Regions from separate parts of the Paraburkholderia sp. RL18-101-BIB-B genome, predicted to be linked through region 2. Evidence: riboswitches for the same ligand, from Rfam matches in the RefSeq annotation. Region 2 holds a riboswitch; the other holds the start of a gene.
What was found. Region 2 has a riboswitch for glycine ahead of gcvT (glycine cleavage system aminomethyltransferase GcvT). Riboswitches for the same ligand answer to the same signal wherever they lie in the genome.

Region 1 (9,803 bases), on a different contig from region 2:
ATGTGCTTTACCGCTGCACAGCCGGGCGGCGCTTTCTGGTTTGTGGGCACTATGATAAACGGCCCAGGCCGCGCAGGTGTATGAATCTCCGCTACGGAAAGGCGCGCGTGAAGCTCCGGTGGCATGAGTCGAGCGGGCGTTATCTGTGGATGCTCTCGAGCGTGTCGCCACACCCGCTGCAAGCGTGAAAGGCGCGTTGATCGAGCGCGTTCGCTCGTCCCTTTACGACACGTCGGCGCTGCGCATGAACCGGCACGCGTAAGCGGAGCCGCCGGGCCCGTGCATTTTTTCGTTGTTGACGATTTTCCATATTAGAGATAATTTCCCTAATATGGAAAACACACTCTCCGACGACAACGCCATCGACCGCCGCATCGCGCAGCGGCTACGTGCGCTGCGCGCCGAACGCAACTGGTCGCTCGACGAGCTCGCCAAACTCAGCGGCGTCAGCCGCGCGACGCTGTCACGCCTCGAAAACGCCGCCGTGAGCCCGACGGCGAGCGTGCTCGGCAAGCTCTGCGTCGCGTACGGCCTGCCGATGTCGCGCCTCATGCATATGGTCGAAGAAGACTTTGCGCCGCTCGTGCCGCGCGACGCCCAGCCGCTCTGGACCGACGCCAGCATCGGCTTCCGGCGGCGCTCCGTGTCGCCGCCCGCGCAGGCGCTGAGCGGCGAAGCGCTGGAATGCGAACTCGACGCGGGCGTGCGCATCACCTACGACGCGTCGCCGCGGCCCGGTCTCGAACATCATCTGATCCTGCTCGAAGGGCAGTTGCAGATCACCGTCGACGGCCAGAGCCACGATCTGCAACCGGGCGACTGCCTGCGCTATCAACTGTTCGGGCCCAGCGCTTTCGTGACGCCCGCGCATAGCGCGGCCCGCTACATTCTCTTCATCGTGTGAGCCAGAGCATGAGCAAGACCACCATCACCCAATTCACCGCCGACGACCTCGTGCGCCATCTTCCCGAACTCGGCGCACTGCTGCGCGCCTGTGTGCATGACGGCGCCAGCGTCGGCTTCGTCATGCCGTGTGCCGTCGACGAGAGTGAAGCGTTCTGGAACGGCAAAGTGCTGTCTTCGCTGCGTGCCGGCGGGCTGGTGCTGTTGGTCGCGCGTCAAGGGGAGACGATCGCGGGCACCGTGCAACTCGACTACGACACGATGCCGAATCAGCGGCATCGCGCCGAGGTGCGCAAGCTGCTGGTCCATCCCGCGTTCCGCCGTCAGGGCATCGCGAGGGCGCTGATGACCGAACTCGAACGCCATGCGCATGGGTTGCAGCGCAGCCTGCTCACGCTCGACACCCGCACCGGCGACCACGCCGAGCCGCTTTATACCGGCCTGGGTTATCGGACGGCCGGCGTGATCCCGGGCTATGCGCGCGGCACGCATAGCCACGAGTACGATGCGACCACCATCATGTACAAGGCGCTATGACGAGCGTGCAGACTGGTCGCTACGGCTCAAGTCGTCCGTGAATACTTGAACGTGCCCTGCGCGCTGGCAATCAGCAGCTTGCCGTCCACCCAGGCCTCGCCGCGCGAGAAGAAAATCGAACGGCCCGCGCGCTCCAGAAAACCCTTCGCGGTGACCGATTCGCCGAGTCCCTTGTCGAGGTAATTGGTGGTCAGCGACAGCGTGAAAGCATGCCGTGCCGGCTCGCCGCTTGCCGCAAAGAGTCCGGCGTAGCCCGCCGCCGCATCGAGCAGCGTCGCGATCGCGCCGCCTTGCAGCACGCCCTGCCGATTGAGCTTGCTCGCATCGATCGGCATCAGCAGTTCGGCGTAGCCATCGCGCCATTGCGTGAGACGAACGCCGAGCGATTCGAGAAACGGATTGTCGATGGGAAAGTCGGACATGGGCGTACCTTTGTGTTCGAGATAAGAAATGCGGGGGCGCGCGTGGTGCGCGGCCAATGATGAACAGTCAGCATACCAGGATTCACGACCGGCAATTGTCCGAGACGGCACCAGACTGCGCCGGCTAACTGTTTTCGGCTTGCGCTCGCTGCATCGCTCGATGACCCATTGATCGGCCGCGCCCCTGCCCGCTTCACCGGCCCGATTGCCCGCTCTCAGGCACAATCGGTTTTTCGCCGCGCCCGCGGCCCGACGTCATTCGCCCGCCTCCCATCCTGCCTCGATGAGTTCAGCCACTTCCACCGACGGCGCGCCGCACTGGCAGCGCAATCTCTATGTCTGCCTGTTCGGCTCGTTCACGACCATCGTCGCGATGACGTTGCTGCTGCCCTTCCTGCCGCTCTATGTGCAACAGCTCGGCGTCCATTCGGCCGCGGCCGCCGTGCAGTGGTCCGGCGTCGCGTTCGGTGCGACGTTCCTCGCCGCCGCGCTGGTGTCGCCGCTGTGGGGACGCATGGCCGACCGCTACGGACGCAAGCTGATCCTGATTCGCGCGAGCCTCGGCATGGCCATCGTGATGTCCTTGCTCGGGCTCGCGCAAAATGTCTGGCAACTGGTGGGGCTGCGGTTTCTGGCGGGTCTCGTCGGCGGCTATGCATCGGGTGCGACCGTGATGATCGCCACGCAGACGCCGCGCTCACGCACCGGATGGGCGCTCGGCACGCTGGCTTCGGGCGTGATGGCGGGCAGTCTCGTCGGCCCGCTGGTGGGCGGCGCGCTGCCGCCGCTGATCGGTATCCGCAACACGTTTTTCATTGCCGGCGCGATGATCTTCTGCGCGTTCATCGCGACCACGCTGCTCGTCAAGGAGCAACCGGTCGAGCGCAAGGGCGGCAAGGCGCACGCAGCGGACGCGGCGACCGGCTGGGCCAGCGTGCCCGACCTGCGGCCGGTGCTGGCAATGCTGTTCACCTCCGGCTTGCTGATGTTCGCCAACATGTCGATCGAGCCGATCATCACCGTGTACGTCGCCCAACTGGTGCACGACGCAAGGCACGTCACGCTGGTGTCCGGCTTCGTGATGTCGGCGTCGGCGTTGGGCAGCGTGCTGGCGGCTTCGCGTGTGGGGCGTCTGGCCGACCGCATCGGCGCGCCCAGGGTGATCGTGGTGTGTCTCGCCGTGTGCGCGGCCTTGCTGGTGCCGCAGGCGTTCGTCACGAGCGGCTGGCAACTGGTGGCGCTGCGCTTTCTGATGGGCTTGGCGCTGGCCGGCCTGCTGCCGTCGATCACGAGCGTGATCCGCCACAACGTGCCCGACCGCTCGGCCGGCTACATTCTCGGTTATGCGACTTCGGCGAATTACGCGGGCCAGGTGGCGGGGCCGCTCGCGGGCGGCTTTGCCGGCGCGCATTTCGGCATGCAGGCGGTGTTCCTCATCACCAGCGCGTTGATGCTCTGCGGGGCGCTGTTCAACGGCTGGGTGTTCAGAGGCTCGGGTGCCGGGTCTGGCTGATCCGGCAACGGATAGCGCGTCTCAAGCGAATCAACGACGCGAATCGAACGCGATGCGTACCGCGAGTCCGGCGAGCACGGTGCCCATCAGCCAGCGCTGCATCAGCAGCCACATCGGACGGCCGGCGAGAAACACGGCGATCGAACCCGCCATGCTCGCGATCAGCGCATTGACCGTCACGCTGATGACGATCTGCACGCAGCCAAGCGCAATGGACTGCGCAAGCACGCTGCCGTGCCCCGGCGAAATGAATTGCGGCAGCAGCGACAGATACATCACCGCGATCTTCGGATTCGCGAGGTTGGTGACGAGGCCCATTGTGAACAGCTTGCGGCGGCTGTCGTGCGGCAGATCGCGGACCTGGAACGGCGAACGGCCGCCCGGCTTGACCGCCTGCCACGCCAGATACAGCAGATAGAGCGCGCCGCCGAAGCGCAACGCGTCGTACGCGTACGGCACCGTCAACAGCAGCGCCGTGATGCCGAACGCGGCGCAGAACATGTAGAACACGTAGCCGAGCGCGACACCACCGAGCGAAACGAGGCCTGCGCGCCGCCCCTGGCAGAGCGATCGCGAGATCAGATAGATCATGTTCGGCCCCGGCGTGAGCACCATGCCGAGCGAGACCAGACCGAAGGCGAGCAGCGTTGGGAAAGCGGGCACGTCATTCTCCTCTGCAAATGAAGGTTGGGCGGTGCCGCCAAATATAGCCGATGCCGGCCATTCCGGCGCGATATACGGGCCCGAAAATTCGTAGCGACGCATGCCCCGCCTTCATCTCCACTCAAGCAGTTTCAGACCGCCGCTTGCGCAGTGCATCGCAGGAAAGACTTGCGGTGAAATTTTTTGAACGGTATTGTCGAGCCGTTCTGCAATGCAGCGCGGGAGAGATCGTCAGACGTTCGTGACGACGCCGACGGAGCAACCGCCCCGGAAACTCTCAGGCAAAAGGACCGCGCAGCAGGAACATCTGGAGAGCGGCGCACTGGACTACCCTGTGCGCCCACCGAAGGGGATTCCCCGCACACGGCTCGCATCGGGCCCGGCTGCCGCGGGGAAGAAACTCTCAGGTACATGGACAGATGGGGCATCGACGCCGGTTTCGACACGAAATCGACACCGGTGATGCTCAACTACTCTGGACCATGTCATGTCACGAATCGCCATTATCGGCGCCGGCATTACCGGCGTCACGACCGCTCACGCCCTCGCTCAGCGCGGCCACCACGTTACCGTCTTCGAGCGCCATCGCTATGCGGCGATGGAGACTTCGTTCGCCAACGGCGGCCAGTTGTCCGCCAGCAATGCCGAAGTCTGGAACAGCGCGGCCACCGTCATGAAAGGCCTGCGCTGGATGCTCACGCGCGACGCCCCCTTGCTGCTCAACCCCACGCCCACCTGGCACAAGTACTCGTGGATGGGCGAATTCCTGCGCGAGATTCCACACTACCGGACGAACACGGTTGAAACCGTGCGGCTCGCGATTGCCGCGCGCGAACATCTGTTTTCGATCGCCGAGACCGAAGGCATCGACTTCGATCTGGAGCGGCGCGGCATTCTGCACATCTACAAGACCCGCAAGGAATTCGACGCCGCGAGCAAGGTGAACGAACTGCTGCGCGAAGGCGGGCTCGACCGCAATCCGGTGACGGCGAGCGAGCTGCATGGCATCGAGCCCACGCTGCACGGCGATTTTTACGGCGGCTTTTTCACACCGTCCGATTCGACCGGCGATATTCACAAGTTCACGCGCGGCCTCGCTCAGGCGTGTGTGCGGCACGGCGTCGAGTTTCATTACGACGCGCAGATCACGTCGATCGAGCAGCCCGCCGAGGGCCGCTTTACGCTGACGGTCGACCTCGAAGGCGAGTCGCAGCGGTTCGCGTTCGAGCGGATCGTCGTGTGCGCGGGCGTGAAGAGCCGCGATTTCGCGTCGATGCTGGGCGATCACGTGAACATCTACCCTGTCAAAGGCTATTCGATCACCGTCTGTCTCGAAGACGAACTCGGCCAGCAGCGCGCGCCGTGGGTGAGCCTGCTCGACGACAGCGCGAAGATCGTCACGAGCCGGCTCGGCGTGGATCGTTTTCGCGTGGCCGGCACGGCGGAGATCAACGGCTTCAACCGCGATATCCGTTCGGACCGGATCGCGCCGCTGGTGGACTGGACGCGGCGTTATTTCCCCGAGGTGTCGACCTCGCGTGTGATTCCGTGGGCGGGCTTGCGGCCGGTGCTGCCGAGCATGTTGCCCAAGGTGGGCCGCGGCAAACGGCGCGGCGTGTTCTACAACACCGGGCATGGACATCTGGGCTGGACGTTGTCGGCCGCGACGGCGCAGGTGTTGGCGGGCGCGATTCAGTAGCGCTTGCTGACAGGGTTTTGCAGGCGGCGGTAGCGCGATGTCACCACTGCCGCCGCCGAATGCAAAATTCGCCACTTCTGCTAGTGTTCTCCCCATACGCATCAGTGCCGCGGAGAACTCCATGCCCTACACCCGTGCAGCGAACCACAAGGCAGACAGCGCACGCCTGAGCGACGCGCAGATCGCCGCGGAGGCGACCCGGCGTCTCGCCTGGGACGCCGCGGTCCCCGAACACGCCGTGAAAGTCCACGTCTCGCGCGGCCGCATTACGCTGCGCGGCGAACTGCAACGCGATCAGCAACGCACCGCGGCGCTCGAAGACGTGACACGCCTGTTCGGCGTAACGGGCGTGTCGGATCACACCGTCGTCAAGGCAAGGTGAAGGTCAGCCGGTCTGCGTTTGCCGCAGCAGCATGCGGCAATGCCGCGCGATCTGCTTTTCCTCTTCGGTGTGAATCGCCCTCACCTTGCCCGCCGGATCGCTTTCCGTTAGCCCCATGAAAGCCAGCCCGTCGCACACGCGCCTGCGAATCTCTCCGCTGTGCTCGCCGATGCCGCCGGTAAACACCAGCAAATCGATTCCGCCCAGCAACGCCGCATAGCCGCCGATCGTCTTGCGCACGGCGGTCGCGAACGCATCGAGCGCGAGTGACGCATTGGCATCGCCCGCTGCTGCGCGTTTTTCCAGAGCTTGCATATCGCTTTCGCCATCCGCGTAACCGGCGAGGCCGCTCTGGCGATTCAGCAGCGTCTCCAATGCGCCGGCGTCGAGCTTCTCCACGCGCATCAGATACAGCAGCACGCCTGGGTCGAGATCGCCGCTGCGTGTGCCCATCGGCACGCCGCCGGTCGGCGTCAAACCCATCGACGTATCGATCGATTGGCCGTCGCGCAACGCGCACACGCTCGAACCGTTGCCGAGATGCGCGAACACGGCGCGCGCCGGCAAGTCGGCGCCGAGCCGCGTCACCAGCGATTCGTACGAGAGACCGTGAAAGCCATAGCGCATCACACCGGCTTCCGCATAGCGGCGCGGCAACGCAAGGTGTGCCGCGCGCGGCGGCAGTGTCGCGTGAAACGCCGTGTCGAAACAGGCGAAATGCGGCGCGTCGTCGAAAATCTTCTCGGCCTCGTCGATCAACGCAAGCGCAGGCGGAATATGCAGCGGCGCGAAGTGCACGGCATCATGCAATTGACGGCGCACGTCGGCGGTAATGCGCTGATGCGCGCGCAGATGGGGTCCGCCATGCACCACCCGATGCCCCACTGCCGAAGGCCGCGCATGGTGCTGCTCCGTGAGCACATGGGCGAGCTTTTGCAACGCATCGATCTGCGATTCGAGTACGCGCTCCTGCTGCACCAGCACCCGGCCGTCGGGCGCCTTGATCCGCAAACTGCCGTCGTCACGCCCGATGCCTTCCGCACTGCCTTCCAGCAACAGGGATTCGTCATCGCCCGCGTGCTTGAACAGCCCGAACTTCAGCGACGACGAACCGCTGTTCAACACCAGAATCGTTCGATCGTCAGCGCTGTTTTCAGTGTGCATGGTCATGCCTCGCTCAGCCTTTCCACGTCCAGTTGCGGATTTCTTCCTTATCGATGCCTTCGGAATGTGCATAAGCCAGATGTTCGATGATCTGGCCACGCAACCATTCCTTCGCATGGTCGCCGACACCGCGCAGCTTCGGCACGCGGTCGATCACGTCGATCGCCAGCGAAAAGCGGTCGACCTGGTTGATGATCGCCAGTTCGAGCGGCGTGTTGATGTTGCCCTTCTCGTGATAGCCGTGCACATGCAGGTTGTCGTGATTCGTGCGGTTATAGGTCAGCTTGTGAACCAGCGACGCATACGAGTGGAAGTTGAAAATCACCGGCTTGGTCGCGGTGAACAGCGAATCGAAATCGCGGTTGGACAAACCGTGCGGATGCGCATGCTCGGGCATCAGGCGGAACAGATCGACCACGTTGACAAAGCGGATCTTCAGGTCGGCGAACTGCTCCTTCAGAATCTGCACGGCGGCGAGCGCCTCCATGGTCGCGATGTCGCCCGCGCAGGCCATCACCACATCCGGCTCGACGCCCTGATCCGTCGACGCCCAGTCCCAGATGCCGATGCCCTTGGTGCAATGCGTGACCGCCGAGTCCATGTCGAGATACTGCAGGTGCGGCTGCTTGTCGGCGACGATCACGTTGACGTAGTCGCGCGAACGCAGGCAATGATCGGCGACGCTCAACAGGCAGTTCGCGTCCGGCGGCAGATAAATACGCACCACGTCCGGGCTTTTATTCGTGACGACATCGAGAAAGCCGGGGTCCTGGTGCGTGAAGCCGTTGTGATCCTGACGCCACACGAGCGACGTGATCAGCAGATTGATCGATGGCACCGGCTGCCGCCAGCCGAGATCGCGCTTGGCTTTCTCCAGCCACTTGGCGTGCTGGTTGAACATGGAGTCGATCACGTGGACGAAGGCTTCATACGTGGCGAACAAACCGTGGCGGCCGGTCAGCACATAGCCTTCGAACCAGCCTTCGAGCGTGTGTTCGCTGAGCATTTCCATCACGCGGCCGTCTACCGCGAGGTCGCCGCCGTCTGCGTCGCTCGGCTCGGTTTGCGCGAGCCAGGTTTTTTCCGACGCTTCATAGATCGCGGTCAGTTTGTTGCTCGCGGTCTCGTCGGGGCCGAACACGCGGAAGTTCGTCATGTTGTTGCGCATCACGTCGCGCAGGAACTTGCCGAGCACCTCGGTCGGCGACGTGTACGAGCCGCCCGGCTTTTTGACCGCCACCGCATAATCGCGAAACGGCGGCATGTCGAGTGTCTTGCAGAGCAAGCCGCCGTTTGCATGCGGATTGGCGCTGATGCGGCGCGCGCCCACGGGCGCGAGTTCGCGCAGTTCTTTCACGAGGCGCCCTGCTTCGTCGAACAGCGTCTCGGGCTCGTAACTGCGCAGCCAGCTTTCCACCAGCTTCAGGCTCTTGCCGTTGGTCACCGGATCGAGCACGGGCACCTGATGCGCGCGCCACGAACCTTCCACCTTGTGTCCGTCGACTTCCTTCGGGCCAGTCCAGCCTTTGGGCGAACGCAGCACGATCATCGGCCAGCGCGGCCGCGACGCGTCGTTGCTTTCACGCGCACGCTGCTGGATCGCGCGGATTTCGCCGATGCACTGTTCGAGCGTTACGGCCATCTGCTGATGCATGACGGCGGGATCGTCGCCTTCGACGAAATACGGTTTGTGGCCGTAGCCGGTCAGCAAAGCTTCGAGTTCCTCGCGGGGAATGCGCGCGAGAATGGTCGGATTGGCGATCTTGTAGCCGTTCAGATGCAGCACCGGCAACACCGCGCCGTCGCGGATCGGATTGAGGAATTTGTTCGAGTGCCAGGAGGTGGCGAGCGGGCCGGTTTCCGCTTCGCCATCGCCGATCATCACGGCGACGATCAGATCGGGATTGTCGAACGCGGCGCCGTAGCCGTGCGAGAGGCTATAGCCGAGTTCGCCGCCTTCGTGAATCGAGCCGGGCGTCTCGGGTGTGCAATGCGAACCGATGCCGCCGGGAAACGAAAACTGCCGGAAAAAGCGCTGCATGCCGGCTTCGTCTTCGCTGCGGTCGGGGTAGATTTCCGAGTAGTGCCCTTCCAGATAGCAATGAGCCAGCGTGGCCGGCGCGCCATGACCGGGACCGGCCACGTAGATCATGTCCAGATCGAGCTTTTTGATGAGCCGGTTCAGATGCACGAGCAGGAAACTCTGCCCCGGGTCCGAACCCCAGTGGCCCAGCAGGCGGTTCTTGATGTGTTCGGGCTTCAGTGGTTCGCGCAGCAGCGGATTGTCGCGCAGATAGATCATGCCGGCCGACAGGTAGTTGCAGGCTCGCCAGTAGCGGTCCATGTTGCGCAACGTGTCGGCGTCTAATGTTTGCGGCGGCGTGGGATGAGAGGTTGCTTCAGCCATGGTGTCACTCCTTGGAAAGGACTGTCAGGCAGGTTGGCGGATGCGGCAACGATGATTCGTGAGGCGGCCGGCGCGAAAGAAATCAGCGGTACCGGCCATGCTGTCATGCGGAT
Region 2 (9,803 bases):
TCGCGCGCATACGCGTGCTTCCAGTCATTCGCGATGACCACCGCTGCCGTGTGCGGCGCGTGCTTCAGCGGATTGTCTTCGCGGTCCGAGCGGCCTTCTTCGACGGCGCGGATTTCCTCGCGGATCGCGATCATCGCTTCGATGAAACGGTCGAGTTCTTCCTTCGATTCCGATTCGGTCGGCTCGACCATCAGCGTGCCCGGCACCGGGAAGCTCATTGTCGGCGCGTGGAAGCCGTAGTCGGCGAGACGCTTGGCGACGTCGTCCACGGTGATGCCGCTGGTTTCCTTGATCGGACGCAGATCGAGAATGCATTCGTGCGCGACCAGTCCGCCCGGGCCCGAATACAGCACCGGATAATGCGGCGCGAGTTTCTTCGCGACGTAGTTCGCGTTGAGGATCGCGGTTTCGGTCGCGGCGGTGAGATTCTTCGCGCCCATCATCGCGATATACATCCACGAGATCGGCAGGATCGACGCCGAACCGTACGGTGCGCCCGACACCGCGCCAATGCCGTTCGGCGCGCGTTCATAGCCCGACGAAATCTGGTTCGGCAAGAACTGCGCGAGATGCGCGCCGACCGCGACCGGCCCGACGCCCGGGCCGCCGCCGCCGTGCGGAATACAGAAGGTCTTGTGCAGGTTCAGGTGCGAGACGTCGCCGCCGAACTGACCCGGCGCGGTCAGGCCGACCATCGCGTTCATGTTCGCGCCGTCCACATACACCTGGCCGCCGTGCGCGTGCACGATCTCGCAGATTTCACGCACGTTCTGCTCGAACACGCCATGCGTGGACGGATACGTGATCATGATCGCCGCGAGTTTGTCGGCGTGCTGATCGGCCTTCTTCTGCAGGTCTTCGATATCGACGTTGCCTTGCGCGTCGCACGCCACCACGACCACCTGCATGCCGGCCATCTGCGCCGACGCCGGGTTCGTGCCGTGCGCCGAAGCAGGAATCAGGCAGACATTGCGATGCGCTTCGCCGCGCGACGCGTGATACGCGTGAATGATCAACAGGCCGGCGTATTCGCCTTGCGAGCCGGCGTTCGGCTGCAGCGACACGGCAGCGTAACCGGTGGCCGCGACCAGCATCTCTTCGAGCTGATCGATCATTTCGCGGTAGCCGACGGTTTGCTCAGCCGGCGCGAACGGATGGATCTGGCCGAATTCAGGCCACGTGACCGGCAGCATTTCCGAGGTCGCGTTCAGCTTCATCGTGCACGAGCCGAGCGGAATCATCGAGCGGTCGAGCGCAAGATCCTTGTCCGACAGGCTGCGCACATAGCGCAGCATTTCCGTTTCCGAATGGTGACGGTTGAACACATGGTGCGTGAGGTACGCGCTGGTGCGTTCGAGCGCGGCGGGGACCGACGCCGTGTTCGACGCGGCAAGCTTTTCGTCGAGCGTGTCGACTTGCGGCACGTCTTTCGCGCCCGCGGCTTGCGCGAACACTTCGAGCAGATCGGCCAGATCGCGGCGCGTGGTGGTTTCGTCAATCGACAGGCCGACTTGCGTGTCGCTCACGCGGCGCAGATTGATGCGCTTCGCTTGCGCGGCGTCGTGCAGCGCTTGCGTACGCGCGCCGGATTCGAACGTGAGCGTGTCGAAGAACGTTTCGTTGGTGAGCGTGTAGCCGAGCTGCTTCGCGCCTTCCGCCAGCAACGCGGCGATGCGGTTCACGCGCAGCGCGATCGTCTTCAGACCGTGCGGGCCGTGATAGACGGCGTACATGCTGGCCATGATCGCGAGCAGCGCTTGCGCGGTACACACGTTCGAGGTGGCCTTTTCGCGGCGGATATGTTGCTCACGCGTTTGCAGCGCGAGACGCAATGCGGGGTTGCCTTGCGCGTCGACGGTCACGCCGACGAGACGGCCCGGCATCTGACGCTTGAATTCGTCGCGCACGGCGAGGTATGCCGCATGCGGGCCGCCGAAGCCGACCGGCACGCCAAAGCGCTGCGTGTTACCGACGGCCACGTCCGCGCCCCATTCGCCCGGCGGCGTGAGGACGGTCAGCGCGAGCAGGTCGGCGGCGACCACCACGTGGCCGCCCGCTGCATGGATTGCTTCGGTGAGCGCGCGGTAGTCGCGCACGTCGCCGTTCACGCCGGGGTATTGCAGCAGCACACCGAACGCATTCGCGTTCGCCGCTTCCGCAGCCGGGCCCACTTTCACTTCGATGCCGACCGGCGTGGCGCGCGTCTTCACCACTTCGATGGTTTGCGGCAGCACGTCGTCGGCCACGTAGAACACGTTCGACTTCGGCTTGCCGATGCGTTGCAGCAGCGTCATTGCTTCAGCCGCGGCCGTGGCTTCGTCGAGCAGCGACGCATTCGAGATCGCCAGACCCGTCAGGTCGACGATCATCTGCTGGAAGTTCAGCAGCGCTTCCAGACGGCCCTGCGAAATTTCTGGCTGATACGGCGTGTACGCGGTGTACCACGCCGGATTTTCCAGCACGTTGCGCAGAATCACCGTCGGCGTGTGCGCGTTGTAATAGCCCTGCCCGATGTACGAGCGGAACACCTGGTTCTTGTCCGCGAGTTCGCGCAGCGCGGCGAGCGCTTCCGCTTCGCTCTTCGGTTGCGCGAAGGGGCCGAGCGGCAGCGTTTCGGTGCGGCGGATCGTCTTCGGAATGACGGCGTCGATCAGCGCGGCGCGCGACGCGAAGCCGAGGGCTTCGAGCATCGCGTGCTGGTCGGCCGCGTCCGGGCCGATGTGCCGTTCGGCGAAGGCGTCATGCACTTCGAGCGCGGCGAGCGAGAGAGGAGTGCGGTTCATCAGACGATCCGGGTGTTCGAGCTTCATGGGTGTTCCTGGCGGTGCGGCTGTCCGTTCGAAAAGGACACCGCACCTGTCGGGTTAAACGTAAAGGTGAATCAGGCGCCGATTGACTTGGTGTACGCGTCGGCGTCGATCAGACGGTCCTGCGTGGCGTCCGCAGCCGGCTTGATCTTGAAGAGCCAGCTTTCGTACGGCGTGCTGTTGACCGAATCAGGCGTGTCGGCCACGGCGGTGTTCGCTTCGATGATTTCGCCCGAAACCGGCGCGTAGATATCGGAAGCGGCTTTCACCGATTCGATGACGGCGACGGTGTCGCCTGCCGTGACGGTCTTGCCCAGTTCCTGGACTTCGAAGAAGACGATGTCGCCGAGCGCTTCCTGCGCGTGGTCGGTGATGCCGACCGTCAGCGTGCCGTCCGCTTCGGTGCGGACCCATTCGTGCGATTCGGTGTATTTCAGATCGGCCGGGATGCTCATCGGATGCTCCTATGCGGTGTGATTCGGTAGTGACTTGAAAAAAGTGGACGAACGCGCCGGTTGCTTAAACCGCAAGCACTTTGCCATTGCGCACGAACGGCAGTTTTACCACGCTTGCAGGAACGTTTTTGTCACGAATCTGAACGTGCACGGTGTCGCCTGGCTGCACGCCCTTCGGCACGCGCGCGAAGGCGATCGATTCCTGCATGGTCGGGGAAAACGTGCCGCTGGTGATTTCGCCTTCGCCCTGCGGCGTGACGACTTTCTGATGAGCACGCAGCACGCCTGCCGCCTTGCCGTTGTCCTTCAGCAGAATCAGGCCGACGAACGCGGCCTGCGAACCGTCCGCTTCCAGCTTGCCTTTGCCGACGAAGTCGCGCGGCGAGGTGAGGTCGACGGTCCAGGCGAGGCCGGCGTCGAGCGGCGAGACGTTGTCGTCCATATCCTGGCCGTACAGGTTCATGCCGGCTTCGAGGCGCAGCGTGTCGCGCGCGCCGAGACCGGCCGGGCGCACGTCTTGGGCTTGCAATGCGTTCCACAGCGCTTCGACGTGATCCGCCGGCACGATGATTTCGAAGCCGTCTTCGCCGGTGTAGCCGGTGCGGGCGACGGTCAATTCGCCGAACGGCGTGTTTTCGATGCGAGTGGCGTTGAAGGGCTTCAAGGCTTCCGTGGCGGCGCGCGCGGCCGGCACGGTTTGCCAGACTTTTTCGCGTGCGTTCGGGCCTTGCACGGCGACGATCGCAAAGTCGCGACGCGGCGTGATGGTCAGGCCGAAGCCGCCTTCGGCGTTGAGCTGGCCGAACCAGGCGATGTCTTTATCAGCGGTGCCAGCGTTCACGACCACGCGGAAGTGATCTTCGCCGAAGTAATAGACAATCAGATCGTCGATCACGCCGCCGTCCGGGTTCAGCAGGCAGGAGTACAGTGCGCGGCCGAGCGTTTGCAGTTTGGCGACATTGTTCGCCAGCGCGTATTCGAAGAAGGCGCGCACGCGCTCGCCGGTGAAATCGACGACGCACATGTGCGAGACGTCGAACATGCCAGCGTCGGTGCGCACGGCGCGGTGTTCGTCGATTTGCGAGCCGTAATTGACAGGCATGTCCCAGCCGCCGAAATCGACCATGCGGGCATTGAGCGCACGGTGGGTGGCGTGAAGCGGGGTGTGTTTGAGTTCGGTCATGGGGCCTCGGGCATCTCGCGAAACAAAAAAGGCCATGCGGCGCTACGCCTCGCGGCCTTCTGGCTGCGAGCGTGGTCCTGCATGACCCCTCTGTCCTCGATACCTGAGAGATTGCGCCACCGTGATCACATTGACGTGCCGCGGTGAAACGCGCGCCCCTTCGGTGGGCAGCTTGCCAGAATCTGCTCGATTAAACGATGCAGACGGCTACTGCCGCTCTCCAGAGTGCGAAAAACGAGTGCCTCGATGTTGCCTGGACGCGGGTTTTTCGACGCGGTCGGTCCTTTTGCCTGAGAGTTTGCGGGTGTGCCCCTTCGGCGGCGCGGCCTGCGATTTTCAGCGGCCAGCGCGCTCTCCCGACGCGTGCGGCGAATGTACGCGAGGGCCGGGGGCTTGTCAAATAAAGGCCCGCGAGCGGCGCGGCGGTTGACGCACCGCTCTCGCGCCTGTCAAAAAAAGCGCGGGACGTGATGCCGCGCTCGTGCCGCTTTTGGTGCCTGACCTGACGCGTGGCGCGACTATTCGCCGATGGCGTGCGCCGCGTTGTCCAGTTCCTGATTCAGCACGCGCTGTTCGTCGCTGGAGAGGCCGCCGCCATGTTGCGCGGCCATGTCGTGCGCTTCCTGACGGATCACGTCGAGGCGATGATGCAGCGCGCCGCCTTGGGGCGGCGGGTAATAGCCCTGATTCACGCGGTTGTCGATCCGGCGGCTGAGATTGTCGATGCGGCCGTCGACCTGGCGCAGGCGCTGATCCGCGATCTGTTGCGGGTTGGGACGAGGCGCCGGCTGGGGTTGAGGCGCCACCACACAGGCGGCGAGGGAACTGAGCAAGGCGCACGCGGCGAGCGCGCGGATAGTACGGGGCATGAACTCTCCGGAAGTCATTGTCGTTGTGTGGTGCTACCCGGTAGCAACGGATGACTGCCGGGCCGCGCTGACCGGCAGCGCGGCCTTATTTGTAACGTTATGTTCCTTTCGGGCTTGTCAGGGTTTGGCCCGCGCGGCGTGGGCGGCGAGTGCTGTTTTAGGTACACAAGCCATTTCGACGTGCAGGCCAAACCGTCAGCGAATCCGCTCAAACGGCAGCCGGACGCCTTCTTCCGAACTGCGGGCCGCAAGCTCGATAACCGTCATTACGTCGACGGCGTCCTGCGCGCTGACCGGGAATTTCACGCCGTGCTGGATGGCGTCGGCCACCGCGATGTAGAACCCGGTGTAGTCGCCATTGCGCGTCGGCAACTCGCGCTCGACCTCCTGATCGCCTTCCTGCACGCGCAGCACACCGGCCGCATTGCCGGCGCCGAAACCCTCGTCGCCCGGCCGCAGACCCGCCTTCAACTGATCTTCCTGCGTATCGAGGCCGTATTTCATATAGCTGCCGCGCGTGCCGTGGATGGTGAAGCGCGGCGCGACCAGTGCCGTCAACGCGCTGGCGTGCAGCACCACTTCGAACTCACCGTAGCCGAGCTGGATATGCACGTAGTCGGGTGCGCCGGCGTCGTCGCGATGGGTGCGCACGGTGGCCGACACGGTTTGCGGCGCGCCGAACAGGGCCAGCGTCTGGTCGATCAGATGCGGCCCGAGGTCCAGCAGCAAGCCGCCGCCGCGCGACGCTTCTTCGCGCCAACGCTGCCGCACCTCAGGCCGGAAACGGTCGAAATGCGATTCGTATTGCGTGATCCGTCCCAGTTCGCCGCTCGCGAGCAGGTCGCGCACGGTCAGAAAATCGCCGTCCCAGCGACGGTTGTGAAACGGTATGAAGAGTTTGCTCCGGGCGAGCGCGATGTTGGCCAGCGTGTGGGCGTCGGCGGCGTTCAGCGTGACCGGTTTGTCGACCACCACGTGCTTGCCCGCTTCCAGCGTGCGGCGCGCCAGGTCGAAGTGCGTATCGTTCGGCGTGGCGATCACGATGCAGTCGATTTCTTCGAGCGCCAGCAGCGCGTCGAGGTCGGCCACCACCTTTGTATGCGGATAGTCGGCGAGCGCGCGCTCGGGTTGGCTCGTGGCAATGGCCGCGACGCTCGCGCGGCCGCAGTGCTCGATCACCGGCGCATGGAAGGTCGCGCCGGCGAAACCGTAACCCATCAATCCAATCTTCAGCGATGCGGACATGCTTGTCTTCCTGCAAAATCGGCGCGCCGCTTTGCCACCGCGGCGACGGCGCGCAACACCGCAATTGTGGCATGTCCTGAAGGTGGACCGTCAGCGTCGTCGGCTCGGCGCATGTTGATCGGATATTGCTTTTATGAGGCGGGCATCCGTTGCATGCATCCGTGTTAACATCGCTCCTCTCGCGCGAACCGCAGCGGGCCGGAACACCCTCGCACCGCGCAGGGCACCCGTTCCAGCCGCCGGGGCCGCGCAGCATGCCCCCGGGCCTTCGGCCGGCAGTCGCCGCGCCGCTACGCCCTCAACCGCTGCTTTCAACCGCATCACCCATCCACAGACGATGTCCGCAGGCCTGAACCCCGCTCAAAATGAAGCGGTCCGTTATCTTGACGGTCCGTGTCTCGTGCTCGCCGGCGCAGGCAGCGGCAAGACGCGCGTGATCACGCAGAAGATCGCGCACCTGATCGAGGCCAAGGGCTTCGAGCCACGTCACATCGCCGCTGTCACGTTCACGAACAAGGCCGCATTGGAAATGCGCGAGCGCGTGGGCAAGCTGCTCGAAGGCAAGACGCTGACCACGCCCGGCAAGGAAGGCCGCAAAGTGCCCGTCAATCAGTTGACGGTCTGCACTTTCCACTCGCTCGGCGTGCAGATTTTGCGACAGGAAGCGGAGCACGTAGGCCTGAAGCCGCAGTTCTCGATCATGGATTCGGACGACTGCTTCGGCATGATCCAGGAGCAGGTCGGTTCGACGGACAAGGGCTTTATCCGCAAGATCCAGTCGATCATCTCGCTGTGGAAGAACGGCATGATCATGCCCGAGCAGGCGATCGCGATCGCCGCGAACGAGGACGAACATCAGGCCGCGATCGTCTACCGCAATTACGTGGCGACGCTGCATGCGTATCAGGCGGTCGATTTCGACGACCTGATCCGTCTGCCCGCCGAACTCTTCGAAAAGAACGAGCAGGTGCGCGACCGCTGGCAGAACAAATTGCGCTATCTGCTGATCGACGAGTATCAGGACACCAATGCCTGCCAGTACGAACTGGTGAAACTGCTGGCCGGCAAGCGCGCGGCGTTCACAGCGGTTGGCGACGACGATCAGGCGATCTACGGCTGGCGCGGCGCGACGCTCGAGAATCTCGGCCAGCTCAGCAAGGATTTTCCGAAGCTGCATCTGATCAAGCTGGAGCAGAACTATCGCTCGACGGTGCGCATTCTGACCGCCGCGAACAACGTGATCGCGAACAATCCGAAGCTGTTCGAAAAGAAGCTGTGGTCCGAACACGGCATGGGCGACACGATCACCGTCACGCCGTGCAACGACGAAGAGCACGAGGCCGAGTCCGTGGTGTTTCGCCTGTCGGCACACAAGTTCGAGCGGCGCGCGAATTTCCGCGACTACGCGATCCTGTATCGCGGCAACTTCCAGGCGCGCATTTTCGAGCAGGTGTTGCGGCGTGAACGGATTCCGTATGTGCTGTCCGGCGGCCAATCGTTCTTCGACAAAGCCGAGATCAAGGACATCTGCGCTTATCTGCGCTTGATCGCCAACGCGAACGACGACCCCGCGTTCATCCGCGCGATCACCACGCCGCGGCGCGGCGTCGGCAATACGACGCTCGAGGCGCTCGGCTCGTTCGCGGGCCAGGCCAAGGTGTCGCTATTCGAGGCCGTGTACATGGGCGGCATCGAGGCGCGTCTGTCGCCACGGCAGATCGAACCCATGCGCGTGTTCTGCGACTTCATGCAGCGCCTCACCGATCGTGCCGAGAAGGATGCCGCCGGCACGCTGCTCGACGAACTGATGGATGCGATCCACTACGAGGCTTATCTGTACGATGCGTTCGACGAACGCCAGGCGCAGGCCAAGTGGCAAAACGTGCTGGAGTTCATGGAGTGGCTCAAGCGCAAAGGCACCAAGGCTGAGCCCGCGGGCGCGGCGAACGACGAAGCCACCGGCTACGACACCGCCGACGGTCTCGGCGACTCCGGCAAGAGTCTGCTCGGCCTGATCCAGACCGTGGCGCTGATGTCGATGCTCGAAGGCCGCGAGGAAGATCCCGACGCGGTGCGGCTTTCGACGGTGCATGCGTCGAAGGGCCTGGAGTATCCGCACGTGTTTCTGGTGGGCGTCGAGGAAGGCATCATGCCGCATCGCGGCGGTCCGGACGACGAGCCGATCGACGACGCGCGCATCGAAGAAGAACGCCGGCTGATGTACGTGGCGATCACGCGTGCACAACGCAGCCTGCATCTGAACTGGTGCAAGAAGCGCAAGCGCGCGCGTGAAACGGTGGTGTGCGAGCCGTCGCGCTTCATCCCCGAAATGCTGCTCGACGATGCCCCGCCGCCGACGCCCGAAGAAGCGCCGATGTCGCCGAAAGACCGGCTCGCGAGTTTGAAGGCGCTGTTGCAGAAGCCTTGAGTGGGCGCTTCGAAACGTCGAGTGCGCAGCCGCTCGCGGACAGCGCCCAACCTGGCGCATAACGCGAATCTCGTAGGCCTGTTTGTTGGCCGAGATATAAAAAAATCCCTGCGCCGCGTCGCCACGGTGCAGGGATTTTTTGTCGCGTGGCAAACGCCGCGAGCGGTGCGTCTTACTTCACCGCGCTGACCATGTAGTCGACGGCGGCCTTCACGTCCGCGTCGGAGGCAGTCGAGCCGCCCTTCGGAGGCATCGCGCCCTTGCCGTGCAGCGCGTAGTTATAGACCGTGTCCATTGGCTCTTTCAGACGCGGTGCCCAGGCGTCCTTGTCGCCGAACTTCGGTGCGTTCAGCACGCCAGCCGCGTGACAGGCCTGGCAAACCTGCTGATACAACGCCTTGCCGGCTTGCGACGCGTCCGCGCTTTGCGTGCCGCCCGCTGCCGGCGCGGCCGCTTGCGGCACGCTGGCCATGGCGGCCATCGCTGCGGCGGCCTGAGCCGCGCCCGCGTCGGAAGCGCCGGCCGGCGCTGCCGCTGCTGCACCGGAGGCCGCAGCGGCGCCTGCTGCCGGCTGAGCCGGTTCAGGGAAGCTTCCGCCGGAGTTGTTGGCCATATAGGCGACCGCGCGGGCGATCTCAAAATCGCTGTAGTCGTCCGGGCTGGTGCCGCCGCGCGGCGGCATCGCGCCTTTACCGGTGAGGGCAGTGTGCAGCAGCGTATCGAAGCCTTGCGCGATGCGCGGCGCCCAGTCGGCAGCATTGGTAAATTTCGGCGCGCCTGCCGCACCCGACGCGTGACACGCGGAGCACACGGCCT

Region 1: another riboswitch for glycine. It lies ahead of P0D73_RS22195 (D-amino acid dehydrogenase); the one in region 2 lies ahead of gcvT (glycine cleavage system aminomethyltransferase GcvT).

The regions. Positions count from the first base shown of each region.
Region 1 is NZ_JARESV010000015.1:150,044-159,846, reverse strand. It holds gene P0D73_RS22220 (helix-turn-helix domain-containing protein) at 332-904, shown strand; gene P0D73_RS22215 (GNAT family N-acetyltransferase) at 913-1,440, shown strand; gene P0D73_RS22210 (PaaI family thioesterase) at 1,467-1,862, opposite strand; gene P0D73_RS22205 (MFS transporter) at 2,146-3,375, shown strand; gene P0D73_RS22200 (LysE family translocator) at 3,406-4,038, opposite strand; glycine riboswitch at 4,248-4,341, shown strand; gene P0D73_RS22195 (D-amino acid dehydrogenase) at 4,526-5,737, shown strand; gene P0D73_RS22190 (BON domain-containing protein) at 5,859-6,119, shown strand; gene P0D73_RS22185 (acetate/propionate family kinase) at 6,123-7,283, opposite strand; gene P0D73_RS22180 (phosphoketolase family protein) at 7,297-9,690, opposite strand.
Region 2 is NZ_JARESV010000006.1:98,542-108,344, forward strand. It holds gene gcvP (aminomethyl-transferring glycine dehydrogenase) at 1-2,810, opposite strand, end outside; gene gcvH (glycine cleavage system protein GcvH) at 2,882-3,262, opposite strand; gene gcvT (glycine cleavage system aminomethyltransferase GcvT) at 3,327-4,445, opposite strand; glycine riboswitch at 4,526-4,679, opposite strand; glycine riboswitch at 4,714-4,814, opposite strand; gene P0D73_RS12390 (hypothetical protein) at 4,964-5,314, opposite strand; gene P0D73_RS12395 (oxidoreductase) at 5,510-6,559, opposite strand; gene P0D73_RS12400 (UvrD-helicase domain-containing protein) at 6,897-8,987, shown strand; gene P0D73_RS12405 (c-type cytochrome) at 9,160-9,803, opposite strand, start outside.